Regions from separate parts of the Thioalbus denitrificans genome, predicted to be linked through region 1. Evidence: predicted binding sites of a transcription regulator. Region 1 holds the regulator's gene; the other holds the start of a gene.

Evidence for each region. Region 1 encodes FNR, which switches genes on or off when oxygen is low (the NO sensors DNR and NnrR bind a similar motif). Its sites were predicted from a motif close to TTGATNTANATCAA; they were not measured.
Region 2: DFQ59_RS00870 (OmpW/AlkL family protein) is a predicted target of FNR. The motif match lies at 2,754-2,767, and genes of this name have one in related genera.

Annotation. Positions count from the first base shown of each region.
Region 1 is NZ_QPJY01000001.1:584,216-591,933, reverse strand. It holds gene ccoN (cytochrome-c oxidase, cbb3-type subunit I) at 1-1,391, opposite strand, end outside; gene DFQ59_RS02800 (helix-turn-helix domain-containing protein) at 1,796-2,551, opposite strand; gene fnr (fumarate/nitrate reduction transcriptional regulator Fnr) at 2,586-3,344, opposite strand; gene hisB (imidazoleglycerol-phosphate dehydratase HisB) at 3,589-4,179, shown strand; gene hisH (imidazole glycerol phosphate synthase subunit HisH) at 4,216-4,866, shown strand; gene hisA (1-(5-phosphoribosyl)-5-[(5-phosphoribosylamino)methylideneamino]imidazole-4-carboxamide isomerase) at 4,948-5,703, shown strand; gene hisF (imidazole glycerol phosphate synthase subunit HisF) at 5,708-6,481, shown strand; gene DFQ59_RS02770 (DJ-1 family glyoxalase III) at 6,562-7,113, opposite strand; gene DFQ59_RS02765 (divergent polysaccharide deacetylase family protein) at 7,183-7,718, opposite strand, start outside.
Region 2 is NZ_QPJY01000001.1:189,695-197,412, reverse strand. It holds gene DFQ59_RS00885 (TIGR00266 family protein) at 1-735, opposite strand, end outside; gene DFQ59_RS00880 (2'-5' RNA ligase family protein) at 930-1,472, shown strand; gene DFQ59_RS00875 (cation diffusion facilitator family transporter) at 1,497-2,468, opposite strand; gene DFQ59_RS00870 (OmpW/AlkL family protein) at 2,914-3,573, shown strand; gene DFQ59_RS00865 (MgtC/SapB family protein) at 3,916-5,178, shown strand; gene pepN (aminopeptidase N) at 5,403-7,718, shown strand, end outside.

The DNA.
Region 1 (7,718 bases):
TCGGCCACCGACTTGCGGATGGTCAGAACCGTGTTCAACAGCATGATCACGGCGCCCAGGAGGAAGATCATTCCACCGATGGCACGCATGGCGTAGTACGGGTGCATGGCCTCCACGGATTCGGCGAAGGTGTAGGCCAGGGTGCCGTACTCGTCATAGGCACGCCACATCAGGCCCTGCATGATGCCGGACACCCACATGGCGACGATGTAGACCACGGCGCCGATGGTGGCGGTCCAGAAGTGCAGGTTCACCAGCTTGGCGGAGAAGATCTCCGTGTGCCAGATGCGGGTCATCAGGTGGTAGAGCGCACCCATGCCGACCATGGCCACCCAGCCCAGCGCGCCGGAGTGCACGTGACCCACCGTCCAGTCGGTGTAGTGGGACAGGGCGTTCACCGTCTTCAGCGACATGACCGGACCTTCGAAGGTGGACATGGCGTAGAAGGCGAGCGAGATGATGAGGAAGCGCAGGATGTAGTCGGTGCGCAGCTTGTCCCAGGCACCCGAGAGGGTCATCATGCCGTTCACCGCACCACCCCAGGAGGGGATGATCATGGCCAGCGACACGGCGGCGCCGAGGGAGCCGGTCCAGTCAGGCAGGGCGGTGTACTGCAGGTGGTGCGGCCCGAGCCAGACGTAGCCGAACATCAGGGCCCAGAAGTGGACCACCGACAGGCGATAGGAGAACACCGGACGGTTGGCCTGCTTGGGCACGAAGTAGTACATGATGCCCAGGAAGCCGGCGGTCAGGTAGAAGCCCACCGCGTTGTGACCCCACCACCACTGGATCATGCCGTCCTGCACCCCGGAGAAGAGGGAGTAGGAGGTGAACAGGCCCACCGGGATGGCGAGGCTGTTGACCACGTGCAGGTAGGTGATCATCACCAGCATGCCCAGGTAGAACCAGTTGGACACGTAGATGTGCGAGGTCTTCCGCACCGCCAGGGTCATGACGAAGTTGGCCAGGAAGGACAGCCACACCACGGCGATGAGGATGTCGATGGGCCACTCGAGCTCGGCGTACTCCTTGCCCTGGGTCAGGCCCAGCGGCAGGGTGACCACCGCCAGCACGATGATGGTGTTCCAGCCCCAGAAGGTGAACCAGGCCATCTTGTCGCTCCACACGCGTACGCCGCAGGTGCGCTGCACGCTGTAGAAACCGGTGGCCATCAGAACGCAGCCGCCAAAGGCAAAAATCACGGCGTTGGTGTGCAGCGGACGCAGACGCCCGAAGCTCAACCAGGGATTGTCCAGGTTGAGCACCGGCCAGGCCAGCTCCGATGCGATATAGACGCCCACCAGGGCGCCCACCACCAGGTACACCACCGCCATGACGGTGAACCATCGTACAACGTCAAAGTTGTACTTTTGCTCCACTGTCGCTTCCACCACGGTTGTTCTCCTCGTTTCTTAGAGTGTGTGCAAATTGCGCAGATTTCCTACGGGCTCCTGCTGCGGCCTGACCAGCCCTCCCCGACTCCGGCCGCGTGGGTATCGAAATTCCAGGGCGCACACACCCCCGCCCCTTCACCCACATTCTGTAATGATTTAGCACAGGCGCGAATTGTTTCCAGTCGGCCTGCCGAGGACGGTCGGCAACCGTCCATTTCGTGCACGGAAGTTGGCACTGGATGCCATATTAGCGGACAACGATACGTGAACATTGATCTTTGTCAATGTTTCGACTGATCGGTCGCAAGTTGTACCCGGGGGCGGGAAGGTGGGGTCGGAGGCGCCCCGGGGGCGCCTCCGCTGAATCAATACATCCTATTGTTTTATTTGATATTCCAGAATCAGTCGCGAACCTTTGCCAGCAACTGGAGAGCGGTCCGGTTGAGAATCCGCAACTGCTTGCCGCTGACCGAGAGCAGCCCCTCGGCCTGGAAGCGCTTGAACATCCGGCTCACCGTTTCCACCGCCAGGCCGAGGTAGCTGGCGATGTCCTGGCGCGACATGGCGAGACGGAAAGCCTCGGAGGGGAAGCCGCGCACTTCGAGGCGGCGGGAGACGTTGAGAACGAAGGCGGCCAGGCGCTCCTCGGCCGAGGGACGGGAGGAGACCAGCAGCAGACGGGACTGCTCTCCGATCTTCTCGCTCATGGCCTTGATCATCTGCTCGCGGAACTCCGCGAGGCGCACGCCGGAACGCTCGAGTTCGCGGAACTGCAGCTGGCAGACGCTGCTGTCCTCCAGCGCCTTCACGGTGTACTGATGGCGGTTGCCCTTCAGGGCGTCAAGCCCGATCAGCTCTCCGGGAAAGTGGAATGACGTGACCTGTTCCTCGCCCGTGTCCAGCAGCGTGTAGCTCTTGAAGGCGCCGGACTTGACCGCGTAGACGGCCTGAAGCTGCTGACCGTGGCGATAGAGGGTTTCACCCTTGGGAATGCGCGTGCGCCGGGAGAGGACGCCCGCCAGGGGTTCGGAGCGCTCGCCCTGGGGATCGATGACGGTGAGCAGACGCAGGAAGCCGAACAGCCCGCACTCTTCGCAGGCGACCTCGGTCTTGGTCCCGTGCTTCCCTGCAGGGGTTGGTGAACACTGTTCTGGCATGACGGGATCCGGGTTGCGGGTTGAAACCAGGCACTCAGCGCTCGCTCTGCGGCACCTCCGCACTGTCGATGCGCTGACTGCCGGAAAGGGCCGTGTCCCCGGCCAGCAGGGACAGACGGTCGATATCGTGGATGCGGATTCGGCGCCGCTCCACGCGCAGCAGGCCATCCTGCTGGAAGCGTGTGAACAGGCGGCTGACCGTCTCCACCGCCAGCCCGAGATAGTTCCCGATGTCGCTGCGGGACATGCTCAGGTTGTAGTCGGTGGCGGAGAAGCCGCGTTGGCGGAAGCGGATGGCCAGGGAGAGCAGGAATGCCGCCAGGCGCTCCTCGGCGCTCTTCTTGCCGAGCAGCAGCAGCAGCAGCTCGTCGTTGAGCAGCTCCCGGCTCATGACCCGCAGCATCTGCCGCTGCAGGCCCGGCACCCGGGCGCCCATGCGCTCGAAATCCTGGAAGGAGAATTCGCAGATGCTCGAGCTCTCCAGGGCCTTGGCCGAGCTCGGGTGGCGACCGAGGCTGATGGCGTCCAGCGCCACCAGCTCCCCCGGCAGGTAGAAGCCGGTCACCTGCTCGCGGCCGTCCTGCATGATGGTATAGGTCTTCAGCGATCCCGAGCGTACCGCGTAGATGGCATGGAACGGCGCGCCGCCGCGGAACAGCATTTCACCCCGCTTGAGCGAACGCCGGGCGGTGATCACCTCGTCCAGCAGGGCCAGCTCGTCCTCGCCGATACCCAGCGGCAGGCAGAGCTGGAACAGGGTGCAGTCCTGACAGGCGATACGCTTGTCAGCCACCGCCGCGCCGCCGGGGCCTGCCACACTGAGTTTCACATTGCCGGCCATCGATACCTCGAGGTCCTGAGCCGTGCCCATAAATCACCGTATTACCTTATTATGGTGCCGATTATTGATGTGGATCAATCATAGTCTTCATCCGACCGCGCCGGACCTCCCCAGCGGTGATCCGAATGCGGTTCACGCCCGCCGGCCTTGAGGGTATCCTATAAGGCTTGTGCAATCCGAATGCGTACCCGGCACCATGACCCAGCGCAACGCCCGCATCAACCGCGAGACCCTGGAAACCCAGGTCACCGTCAGCATCGACCTGGACGGCACGGGCACGGCCCGCATCGATACCGGCATCCCGTTCCTCGACCACATGCTCGATCAGGTGGCGCGGCACGGGCTCATCGATATCGAAATCGAGGCCCGCGGCGACCTGCACATCGATGCCCACCACACGGTGGAGGATATCGGCATCACCCTCGGCCAGGCCTTGGCCCAGGCCCTGGGCGACAAGCGCGGCATCCGCCGCTACGGACATGCCTATGTGCCCCTGGACGAGGCGCTCTCGCGGGTGGTGGTGGACTTCTCCGGCCGTCCCGGCCTGGAGTACCACGTGGAGTACCCGCGCGCGCGCATCGGCGATTTCGACGTGGACCTGTTCCGGGAGTTCTTCCAGGGGCTGGTCAACCACGCCCGCATCACCCTGCACCTCGATGCCCTGCGCGGCAGCAACGCCCACCATGTGGCGGAGACCCTGTTCAAGGCCCTCGGCCGGGCGCTGCGCATGGCCGCGGAACCCGATCCCCGGGCCCAGGGCATCCCCTCCACCAAGGGCGTTCTCTGAACCCTTCTTCCGACCACAGCCACGGTACAGTACGGCATGAGCAGCGTCGCGGTAATCGATTACGGCATGGGCAACCTGCGCTCGGTATCCAAGGCCCTGGAGCACATGGCCCCGGCGGGAACCCGCGTGCGGGTCACGGACGTGGAGCAGGAGATTCTCTCCGCCGATCGCGTGGTCTTCCCCGGGGTGGGCGCCGCCCGCGACTGCATGGAGGAGATCCGGTCCCGCGGCCTGGAGGATGTGGTCCGCGAGGCGGCCGCCGGCAAGCCCTTCCTCGGCATCTGCATGGGCATGCAGGTGCTCCTTGAACACAGCGAGGAGAACGGCGGCACGCCCTGCCTCGGCGTTCTGCCCGGCGCGGTCCGGTACTTCGGTGAGCGGCTCTCCGATCCCCGCAGCGGGGAGCGGCTGAAGATCCCCCACATGGGCTGGAACCAGGTGCGGCAGACCCGGCCGCACCCGCTGTGGAACGGAATCGCCCAGGACACGCGCTTCTACTTCGTGCACAGCTACTACGTGGATCCCGCCGACGCGGCGCTCAGCGCGGCCAGCACCGAGTACGGGCTGCGCTTCACCGCGGCGGTGGCCCGGGACAACCTCTTCGCCGTCCAGTTCCACCCGGAGAAGAGCCAGCAGGCAGGACTGCAACTGCTGGCGAACTTCCTGGCCTGGGACGGGACGGACTGAGCCGCGCCGGCAACCGGCCGCCGGAGCGACGGACAACAGGCCGGACAGACAACCCGAGACCCGAACGAGGATGGACGTTCCATGCTGGTAATTCCCGCCATCGACCTGAAGGAAGGCAAATGCGTGCGCCTGCGCCAGGGGCGCATGGAGGACGAGACCATATTCTCCGCGGATCCCGTCGCCGTCGCCGGCCGCTGGGTGGAGGCCGGCGCCCGGCGCCTGCACATCGTCGACCTCGACGGCGCCTTCGCCGGACGCCCGGTCAACGCCGAGATCATCCACCGCATTGCCGAAGCCTTTCCCGAGCTGCCCATCCAGGTGGGCGGCGGCATCCGCGACGAGGACACCATCCAGACCTACCTGGATGCCGGCGTGAGCTATGCCATCATCGGCACCAAGGCCATCAACGCCCCCCACTTCATCTCCGACATCTGCCTCGAGTTCCCGGGCCACATCATCGTCGGCCTCGACGCCAAGGAGGGGAAGGTGGCCATCGACGGCTGGTCGAAGCTCTCGCGCCACGATGTCATCGACCTGGCCCAGCGGTTCGAGAAGGACGGCGTGGAGGCCATCGTCTACACCGACATCGGCCGCGACGGCATGCTGAGCGGCGTCAACGTGGAGGCGACCGTCAAGCTGGCGCAGTCGGTCAACATCCCCGTCATCGCCTCCGGCGGCATCAGCAGCCTGGAGGACATCCGCGCCCTGTGCGAGACCGGCGAGCCCGGCATCATCGGCGCCATCACCGGCCGGGCCCTCTACGAGGGCACCCTCGACCTCGGCGAGGCCCAGCGCCTGGCCGACGAGCTCGGCCCCGCCGCACCCCCGGCGGCCTGACGTCATGGGACTCGCCAAGCGCATCATCCCGTGCCTGGACGTGGACAACGGCCGGGTCGTCAAGGGCGTGAAGTTCGTCGATATCCGCGACGCCGGCGACCCGGTGGAGATCGCCCGCCGCTACGACACGGAAGGGGCCGACGAGCTCACCTTCCTGGACATCACCGCCAGCTCCGATGACCGCGAGACCATGGTGCACGTGGTGGAGCAGGTGGCGAGCCAGGTCTTCATCCCCCTCACCGTGGGCGGCGGTATCCGCACCGTGGCCGACATCCGGCGCATGCTCAACGCCGGCGCCGACAAGGTGGCCATCAACACCGCCGCGGTCTTCAACCCCGGGTTCGTGGGCGAGGCCGCCGCGCGCTTCGGCTCCCAGTGCATCGTGGTGGCCATCGACGCCAAGCAGGTCAGCGGCGCGGACGAGCCGCCGCGCTGGGAGATCTTCACCCACGGCGGCCGCAAGCCCACCGGCATCGACGCGGTGGAGTGGGCGCGGCGCATGGTGGCCCTGGGGGCGGGGGAAATCCTGCTCACCAGCATGGACCGCGACGGCACCCGCAGCGGCTTCGACCTGGCGCTCACCCGGGCCATCTGCGAAGCGGTGAGCGTGCCGGTCATCGCCTCCGGCGGCGTGGGCAACCTGGATCACCTGGCCGAGGGCGTGCTGGAGGGCAAGGCCGACGCCGTGCTCGCCGCCAGCATCTTCCACTTCGCCGAGCACACCATCGAAGAGGCCAAGCGCCGCATGGCCGAGCGCGGCATCGAAGTCCGGCTGTAAGTGAGCAAGTGATCAGTTGCCAGTTTCCGGTAGCCAGTAGAGGGCTTCGGCCACACAATCACTGGTCACTGGCAACTGCCCTATGGCCTCTGCAACGCCGCCTCCACCTGCTCGCGGGTGGCGCGATCGGCGAGCAGCTCAATGAGGGCGAGGGCGAAGTCCATGGCGGTGCCGGGCCCCCGGGAGGTGACCACCTTCCCGTCCACCACCACTGCGGCCGCCTCGAGCGCCACGTCGGGCAGGTCGAGCCGCTCCAGCACCCCGGGGAAGGCGGTGGCGCGGCGGCCGGACAGCAGCCCCGCGCTGGCCAGCACCTTGGGCGCGGCGCAGATGGCGGCGGTATAGCGTCCGCTCTCGGCCATCCGTCCCACCAGCTCCCGCACCCGCGGATCGCGGTCCAGGTGATCCGCACCCGGCAGCCCGCCGGGCAGGACCAGCATGTCGAATTCCCGCTCCAGCACCGTGTCCAGTTCCGCGTCGGGCACCACCACCGTGCCCCGGCTCGCCGTGACCGGCCCGGGCGCGAGCCCCGCCGTGACCACCTCGATGGCGGCCCGGCGCAACAGGTCCACCACCGTGACCGCCTCGATCTCCTCGAAGCCCGGCGCCAGGGGAATCAGAACGCTTGGCATGTTGAGAACCTCCTCTCGTCCATGGTCGACAGCAATCATTGACTGACCGGCGCGGACCGCGACAATCGCTCAGTCGGCGGGCCGACCGGCGGCAACCCACGGCAGTTCGGGCGGACCAGGTCGCGTGGAGGGCTCCAGGATCTCCGTCACCGGCACCAGCTCCACCCCCCGCGCGCGCAGCTGCGGCAGCACCCGCTCCAGGTAGGCCAGCGTGACCGGGTGCGGGTGGCCGATACCCACCGCGCTGCCCTGCTGCCGGGCCCGGGCGATCAGGCGCTCGAACTCCGCCGCCACGGCCGCCGGCTCCGGGTCATGGTCCAGGAACACATCCCGCTGCCGGTACGGGACCCCGATCTCCGCGGCGAGTTGCGCGGCGACGGTGGCGGGCGTGGTGCGGGAGTCGACGAAATAGAGCCCGTAGGCGCGCAGGGCCCGCATGAGCCAGGCCATCGCCCCGGGATGGCGGGTAAGCAGGCTGCCCATGTGGTTGTTGACACCCCGGGCATGGGGCACGCTGACCAGATCCTCGCGCAGGGTGCGCAGGAACTGGTACCGGTCCATGTGCAGACCGATGCCGCCGGGGCCCAGCGGCGCGCCGCCGAGCG
Region 2 (7,718 bases), 390 kb from region 1:
GTCCACGTGCAGCACCTCGCCCGGACCCAGCTCCCGCTCCACCACCGTGCCGCCGGCATGGACGAACACCAGCCCGTCCCCCTCCAGCTTCTGCATGATGAAGCCCTCGCCGCCGAACAGGCCGGTGAGGATCTTCCGCTGGAACTGGATGCCGATGGAGACCCCGCGGGCGGCGCACAGGAAGCTGTCCTTCTGGCACACCAGCAGCCCGCCCACGTTCGCCAGCGACACCGGGATGATGTTGCCGGGGTAGGGGGCGGCGAAGGCCACGTGGGCCTTGCCCTGGCCGGTGTGGGTGAAGACCGTGGTGAACAGGCTCTCGCCGGTCAGCAGCCGCTTGCCCGCCCCCATGAGCTTGCCCATGAAGGAGCCGTCGCCGGAGCTGGAGCCGTCGCCGAAGACACTCTCCATCTGGATGGAGGGGGCCTTGTACATCATCGCCCCGGCCTCGGCCACGGCGCTCTCGCCCGGATCGAGCTCCACCTCCACGTACTGCATCTCGTGGCCCATGATGCGGAAATCGATTTCGTCGGCGCCGCGCACCGTGGGCGGCGGCGGCGCGACCGCCGGGGCCGCCGCGCCGGAGAGCTCGCCCACCTGGCGGATGGGCAGCCACTCGGCGAACCCCTCCCGCCATACATGACCCTCCGGCCGTGACGCCGCCTGGGCCCGTGCCCGGGCGTCGTCCAGGGGTCCGATCTGGTCGCCGTCATAGCTGAAATACCATTGCGACATGCACTACCTCCTTGTCTGGAAAACCATCAGCCTGCAGCCGCGTCGAACATCTCCATGCTCCCGATCATGACGGCGCGCCGGATTGTACCGGTCGCGCCCGTTCCCGTTGTCGCCCTGTTGTGCAATCCTTGCCGCAGGACCCGGTGCACCGCCCGCCCATCCCGAACCCGACCCGGGTCGCCGAGGCGTCCGCCATGCCGGAGACCACACACAGGAGCGCGGTGGCCATCCTGCCGCCGACGGCCTGCTGGCCGCCCATCGAGGCCATCCGCGCGGTCCACGATCGCCGGTTCCGGCGCTGGATGCCCCATATCAACCTGATCTACCCCTTCGCGCCGGAGCATCTCCTGCCCGGACTGGCCGGGCGTCTCGCGGCGACGGCCGCGGCGATTGCACCGTTCCCCGTGCGGCTGGAGCGGTTCGGCCTGTTCCGCCACCGCCAGGGCCGCTGCACCCTGTGGCTGGCGCCGGAGCCGGCCACCGCCCTGGTGCGCCTGCAGGCCGCCCTCGCCCAGGCCGCTCCCGGCTACGGTGAACGCCGCCCCGGCACGTTCCGCCCGCACCTCAGCGTGGGCCAGGCACCGGCGGGGCGGGCGGAAACGCTGCTCGCGGCGCTGCAGGCGGACTGGCAGCCCCTGGCGTTCACCGTGACGGAGATCAGCATCATCTGCCGGGGTGAACCGCCGGAGGACCGCTTCCGGGTCAGCCGATTGATCCGGCTGGGCGGCCCGGCCTGAGGAACACGGACCGCGGGCGGCGCCTCACCCCCCGGTGGTGGCGGCCGACTGCGCCGGCCCCGGACAGGGAGCCTCCGGCGGCGGCTGGCCCCGGCGCCTGGCCTCCGCCTCCACGAACACCCGGCGCACGCCGGGGAAGGAGGCCTTGATGTCGCGATCGAGCGCGCAAATGGTCGTCTCCAGCGCAGCGGCGGGCAGATCGTCGGCGAAATCGACGCTGATGTTGACCAGGATGAACTCCGGACCCATGTGCAGGGTGAGCACCTCGTTCACGTGCTCCACGCCCGGACGCAGGCGCACCAGGGCGCGGATGCCGTCCACCACCCGGCGGTTCGCACTCTCGCCGATCAGCAGTCCGTGGGTCTCCCATGCCAGCCAGGCGGCCGTGCCGCCGAGAATCAGGCCGATGATCACGGAAGCCGCCCCGTCCCACAGCGGATTGCCGGTCAACTGGGCCAGCAGGATGCCGAAAAAGGCCACCAGCAGGCCGAGCATGGCGGCGGAATCCTCGAACAGCACCACGAACAGGGAGGGGTCCTTGCCCCGCTGCACCGCCTCGATGTAGCCCCACTTGCCCTTGCCGCGCCTGAACTCGCGCAGGGCGAACGCCCAGGCGCCGCCCTCGAACAGCAGCGCCAGGCCCAGCACCACGTAGTTCACCAGCGGATTCTCCACCGCTACCGGGCGAAGCATGTGCTGCACCCCCTCGTAGAGGGAGACGCCGGCGCCCACCGCGAAGATGAGAATGGCCACCACGAAGCTCCAGAAGTAGACCTCCTTGCCGTGACCGAAGGGGAAGCGGGCGTCGGCGGGCCGGCCGGCGCGGCGCAGTCCGTGGAGCAGCAGGACCTGGTTGCCGGTATCCACCACGGAGTGGATCCCCTCCGAGAGCATGGCCGAGCTGCCGGTGATGGCGGCGGCCGCGAACTTCGTCAGGGCAATCAGGCCGTTGCCGGCCAGGGCGGCGAGAATGACCTTCTTCGACGAACCTGCCATGGTCCGGGTCTCCGGCGGAGGGGGGCGGAAAGGCTCCATTGTAACGCGATGCGAAAGGGAGGGAGGCAAGCCTTGATCTCTCGTTCAGGGCAAGTGGTGACCCGCCTGGAACATCCATCGATGGGCACCGGCGGCGCATCACACAACAAACACAAACGAGGCCAGGGAAAAAAGTTGCCTGGTCGGATGAATCCGACCCTACGCATTCACGCACTCACGCATTCACGCATTCACGCACTCACGCACTCACGCACTCACGCACTCACGCACCAACAATACCCATATTTGATTTGTGTCATTGTTTTGTGAACTGGTTCACATAAAACTCACCCGGTCGGCATTGCGCCGACCTTGCGGCACAAGGCATGGAAAGCGCGTTTCCGTGCCGCGCACACCTATCCAAGGGGCGCATGGTGGCCCCGAAACGACTCGAGGGAGGTCGTAGATGAAGCTTGCAAAGAATTCCTGTGTGATGGCCGTGGCCGCTGGCCTGGCCCTGATGAGCTCCAGCGCCCTGGCCGTGGAGGCGGGCAACATCCTGGTCCGTGCGGGTGCGGCCCATGTCTCCCCCAACACCAGCAGCGAAGATTTCAAGGACAGCGACGGCGACCCCACCGGCATCAAGGTGGACGTGGGCAGCAACACCCAGCTCGGTCTCAACTTCACCTACATGGTGACCGACAACATCGGTGTCGAGCTCCTGGCCGCCACCCCCTTCAAGCACTCCATCAAGGGCGCCGGCACCCTGTCGGGCGCCGGTACCATCGGCGAGACCAAGCACCTCCCGCCGACCGTGACCGTGCAGTACCACATCAATCCCCAGGGTGCCGTGCGGCCCTACGTGGGCGCGGGCATCAACTACACCACGTTCTTCGAAACCAAGGGCAAGGGGGCTCTGGCGGGTACCGACATCTCCCTCGACGACTCCTGGGGCCTGGCCGGCGTGGCGGGCGTGGATGTTGATCTCGGCAGCGGCTTCTTCCTGAACGGCGCCGCCTATTACGCCGACATCAACACCGACGCCAACGTCGGCAACGGCACCTACCAGGGTGAGGTGGAGATCGATCCCTGGGTCTTCATGGTGGGCGTCGGCACCAGCTTCTGAGCGGACGTTACCCCGCTCGACCCTGCGCGGGTGGGTGCCGTCATCCCGGCCCCACCCGCACCGTACCGGCAGGGCCGGGAGATCCCCGCCCTGCCCGGTTCCGGTCCCTGCACCGGCCTGATCAGCCCCGGCCGAACGGCCGTTCCCGGCGGCATGGCGCCGAGGGCGCACGCCGCGCGAACCCGCCACAGCTCCCCGCAGAAGACGCAGACCCCGGGCGTCAGCCCCGCCCCGCGGGGGAAACGCCTTCTGCTCCATCCCCCCGGCCTCCGGCCGGGCAATGCACGGCCGCGGCGCCCCGGACAGGTGCTATTGCGCGAATCCACGCGTTAGTATCCGTTCATGACCCAGCTGGAACTCTTCCTCGATCTCGGACTGGCGCTGGCCATCGGCCTGCTCATCGGCGTGGAGCGGGGCTGGAAGACCCGCGAGGCGGAGGAGGGTGGACGCTTCGCCGGCCTGCGCACCTTCGGCCTCATCGGGCTGCTGGGCGGGGTGTGGGGGCTCATCGCCCGCGAGGTGGATCCCCTGCTGCTCGGCTTCGCCCTGCTCGGCTTCACCGGGCTGATGGGACTGGGCTACTACCTCGGCGTCCAGCGCGACCGGGATTACGGCTTCACCACCGAGGCCGCCGCCCTGGTCGCCTTCGCCCTCGGGGCGCTGGTGCAGCTGGGATATCCCGCGGCGGCGGCCGCCATGGCGGTGGTGACGGTCACCCTGCTGAGCTTCAAGGTGGTGGTGCACGGCTGGCTGCGGCGGCTGGAGCCCCAGGAACTCAACGCGACCCTGCAGCTGCTGCTGATCTCGGTGGTGCTGCTGCCCATCCTGCCCGACCGGGGCTACGGCCCCTGGCAGGCGCTCAATCCCTACATCATCTGGTGGATGGTGGTGCTCATCGCCGCCATCTCCCTGTTCGGCTACTTCGCCGTCAAGATCGCCGGTCCGGACCGCGGCATCCTCTTCACCTCCGCCTTCGGCGGGCTGGCCGCCTCCACCGCGGTGACCCTGAGCCTGGCGCGCATGGGGCGGGAGAACGCCGAGCTGCAGCCCCTGCTGGCCGCCGGGGTGCTGCTCGCCTCCAGCACCATGTTCCCGCGCCTGCTGCTGGTGGTGGCCGCCGTCAGCCCGGCGTTGCTGCCCACGCTGCTGGTGCCCGTGGGCGTCATGGCGGTGGTGGGTTACGCGGCGGCGCTGCTGCTGTGGCGCAGCGCCGCGCGGCTGCCGGCCCGGGTGCGCCTGTCCCACCCCTTCGAGCTGGCCACGGCGGTGAAGTTCGGCGCCGTGCTGGCACTGGTGATGCTGCTCTCGGTGGCCCTGCGGGAATGGTACGGCGATCTCGGCGTCTACCTGCTCGCCGCGGCCTCCGGCATCGCCGACGTGGACGCCATCACCCTGTCGCTGGCCGGCATGGTGCCCGGGACCCTGCTGGCGGGCGTGGCGGCCTACGGCATCGTCATCGCCGCCCTGGTGAACACGACGGTGAAGGGCCTCCTGGTGGTGTTCATCGCCGGCGGCAGCATGGCCCGGCGCACCGCCCTGGCCGTGACCGCGGTGGTACTCTCCGGCATGGCCGCCACCCTGGCCACCGCCCCCATGGCGGGGTGAGGGCTCCAACAGCCAGGCGCCTCCGCCGTTCGATCCCGTTCCAGGCCCGGGCACCGGTCCATCCCCTCCCCGGAACACGGAACACGGAACACGGAACACCACGGGACCATCCCACCCTCGCCAATCCTGGACAACCCTTCGGTCCGGGGGGTGAAGCGGCCCGCGGCGGGGCGCTACAATCCACGACACTCACCCCTGATTCACCATCCCCCACAGGCCCCGTCATGAGAGAAGCCACGCCCAGGACCATCCGCCGCGAGGACTACACCCCGCCCCCCTATTTCGTGGAGCATGCCGATCTCGGCTTCGAGCTGGGCGACCCGGTCACCCGGGTGGAGGCGCGCCTGACCCTGCGGCGCAATCCCGCGCTGCCGCCGGGGCCGCTGGTGCTGGACGGCCAGGAGCTGGGGCTGAAGCGGGTGGCGGTGGACGGCCGCGAGCTGGCTCCCCACGAGTACACCCTCACCGAGGATCACCTCGACCTGGGCATCCTGCCGGAGCGCTGCACGGTGGAGACGAGCGTGGAGATCCGACCCGGGGAGAACACCTCGCTGGAGGGGCTCTACCTCTCCAGCGGCAACTTCTGCACCCAGTGCGAGGCGGAGGGGTTCCGCAAGATCACCTTCTACCCCGACCGCCCCGACGTGATGGCCCGCTTCAGCACCACCCTCAGCGCCGATCCCGCCCGCTACCCGGTGCTGCTCTCCAACGGCAACCCGGTGGCCCGCGGCGAGCTGCCGGACGGGCGCCACTTCGTCACCTGGGAGGACCCGTTCCCCAAGCCCTGCTACCTGTTCGCCCTCGTGGCCGGAAACCTGGTCTCCCTGGAGGACACCTTCACCACCGCCGGCGGCCGCGAGGTGAAGCTCGAGATCTGGGTGGAGCCGCGCAACGCCGAGAAGTGCGGCCACGCCATGCATTCGCTGAAGCAGGCCATGGCCTGGGACGAGCGGGTGTTCGGGCGCGAGTACGATCTCGACATCTACATGATCGTGGCGGTGGACGACTTCAACATGGGGGCGATGGAGAACAAGGGCCTCAACGTCTTCAACTCCAAGTACGTGCTGGCCCAGCCGGAGACGGCCACCGACGAGGACTACGAGGGCATCGAGGCGGTCATCGCCCACGAGTACTTCCACAACTGGTCCGGCAACCGGGTCACCTGCCGCGACTGGTTCCAGCTCTCCCTGAAGGAGGGCTTCACCGTCTTCCGCGACCAGCAGTTCACCGCCGACATGACCTCCAGGGCGGTCAAGCGCATCAAGGACGTGAACCTGCTGCGCACCTTCCAGTTCCGCGAGGACGGCGGCCCCCTGGCCCACCCGGTGCGTCCCGACGCCTACCAGGAGATCAACAACTTCTACACCCTCACCGTCTACGAGAAGGGCGCCGAGGTGGTGCGCATGCTCCACACCCTGCTGGGCCCCGAGGGCTTCCGCCGGGGCACCGACCGCTACTTCGAGCGCTTCGACGGCCAGGCGGTCACCTGCGACGACTTCGTGCAGGCCCTGGAGGAGGCCACGGGGCGCGACCTGTCCCGGTTCCGGCGCTGGTACAGCCAGGCCGGCACCCCGGTGCTCGGCGTCTCCGGCCACCACGACCCCCGGGCCCGGACCTATACCCTGACCGTGACCCAGCACACCCCGCCCACCCCCGGCCAGCCCGACAAGCTGCCCCTGCACATTCCCTTCGCCCTCGGCCTGGTGGGTCCCGACGGCGTCGACCTGCCGCTGCGGCTGGCCGGCGAGGCGGAAGCCGTTGCCGGCACCCGGGTCCTGGAGCTCACCGAGGCCGAGCACGCCTTCGTGTTCGAGGCGATCGGCACGACGCCGGTGCCCTCGCTGCTGCGCGGCTACTCCGCCCCGGTGAGGCTCCGCTACGACTACAGCGACGCCGAGCTGGCCTTCCTGATGGCCCACGACACGGACGAGTTCAACCGCTGGGATGCCGGCCAGCGGCTGGCCGAGCGGGTGATCACCCGGCTGATGGCTGACTACCGCGACGGCCGCCCGCTGCGGCTGGACGAAGGGCTCCTGGCCGCCTACCGCAAGCTCCTGGAGGACCCGGGCGCCGACCGGCGGCTGCTGGCCCAGGCCCTGATGCTGCCCTCGGAGGCCTACCTGGCCGAGCAGTCCGACGCCATCGATCCGGAGGCGATCCACAACGCCCGCGAGTTCCTGCGCCACGCCCTGGCCCAGGAGCTGCGGCCGATCCTGCTGGAGAGCTACCACGCCCACCGTGACCCGGACTACCGGGTGAGCCCCGAGGCCATCGGCCGGCGGCGGCTGAAGAACGTCTGCCTCGGCTACCTGATGGCCCTCCACGACGAGACGATCCAGGCCCTGTGCATGACCCAGTACCGGGAGGCGGACAACATGACCGACGCCATGGCGGCCCTGGCGGCGCTGGCCCAGGTCGACATCCCCGGGCGCATCGAGGCGCTGGCCCACTTCCACGGCCGCTGGCGGGACGACCCCCTGGTCATGGACAAGTGGCTCGCCCTGCAGGCCACCTCCAGCCTGCCGGGAACGCTGGAGGAG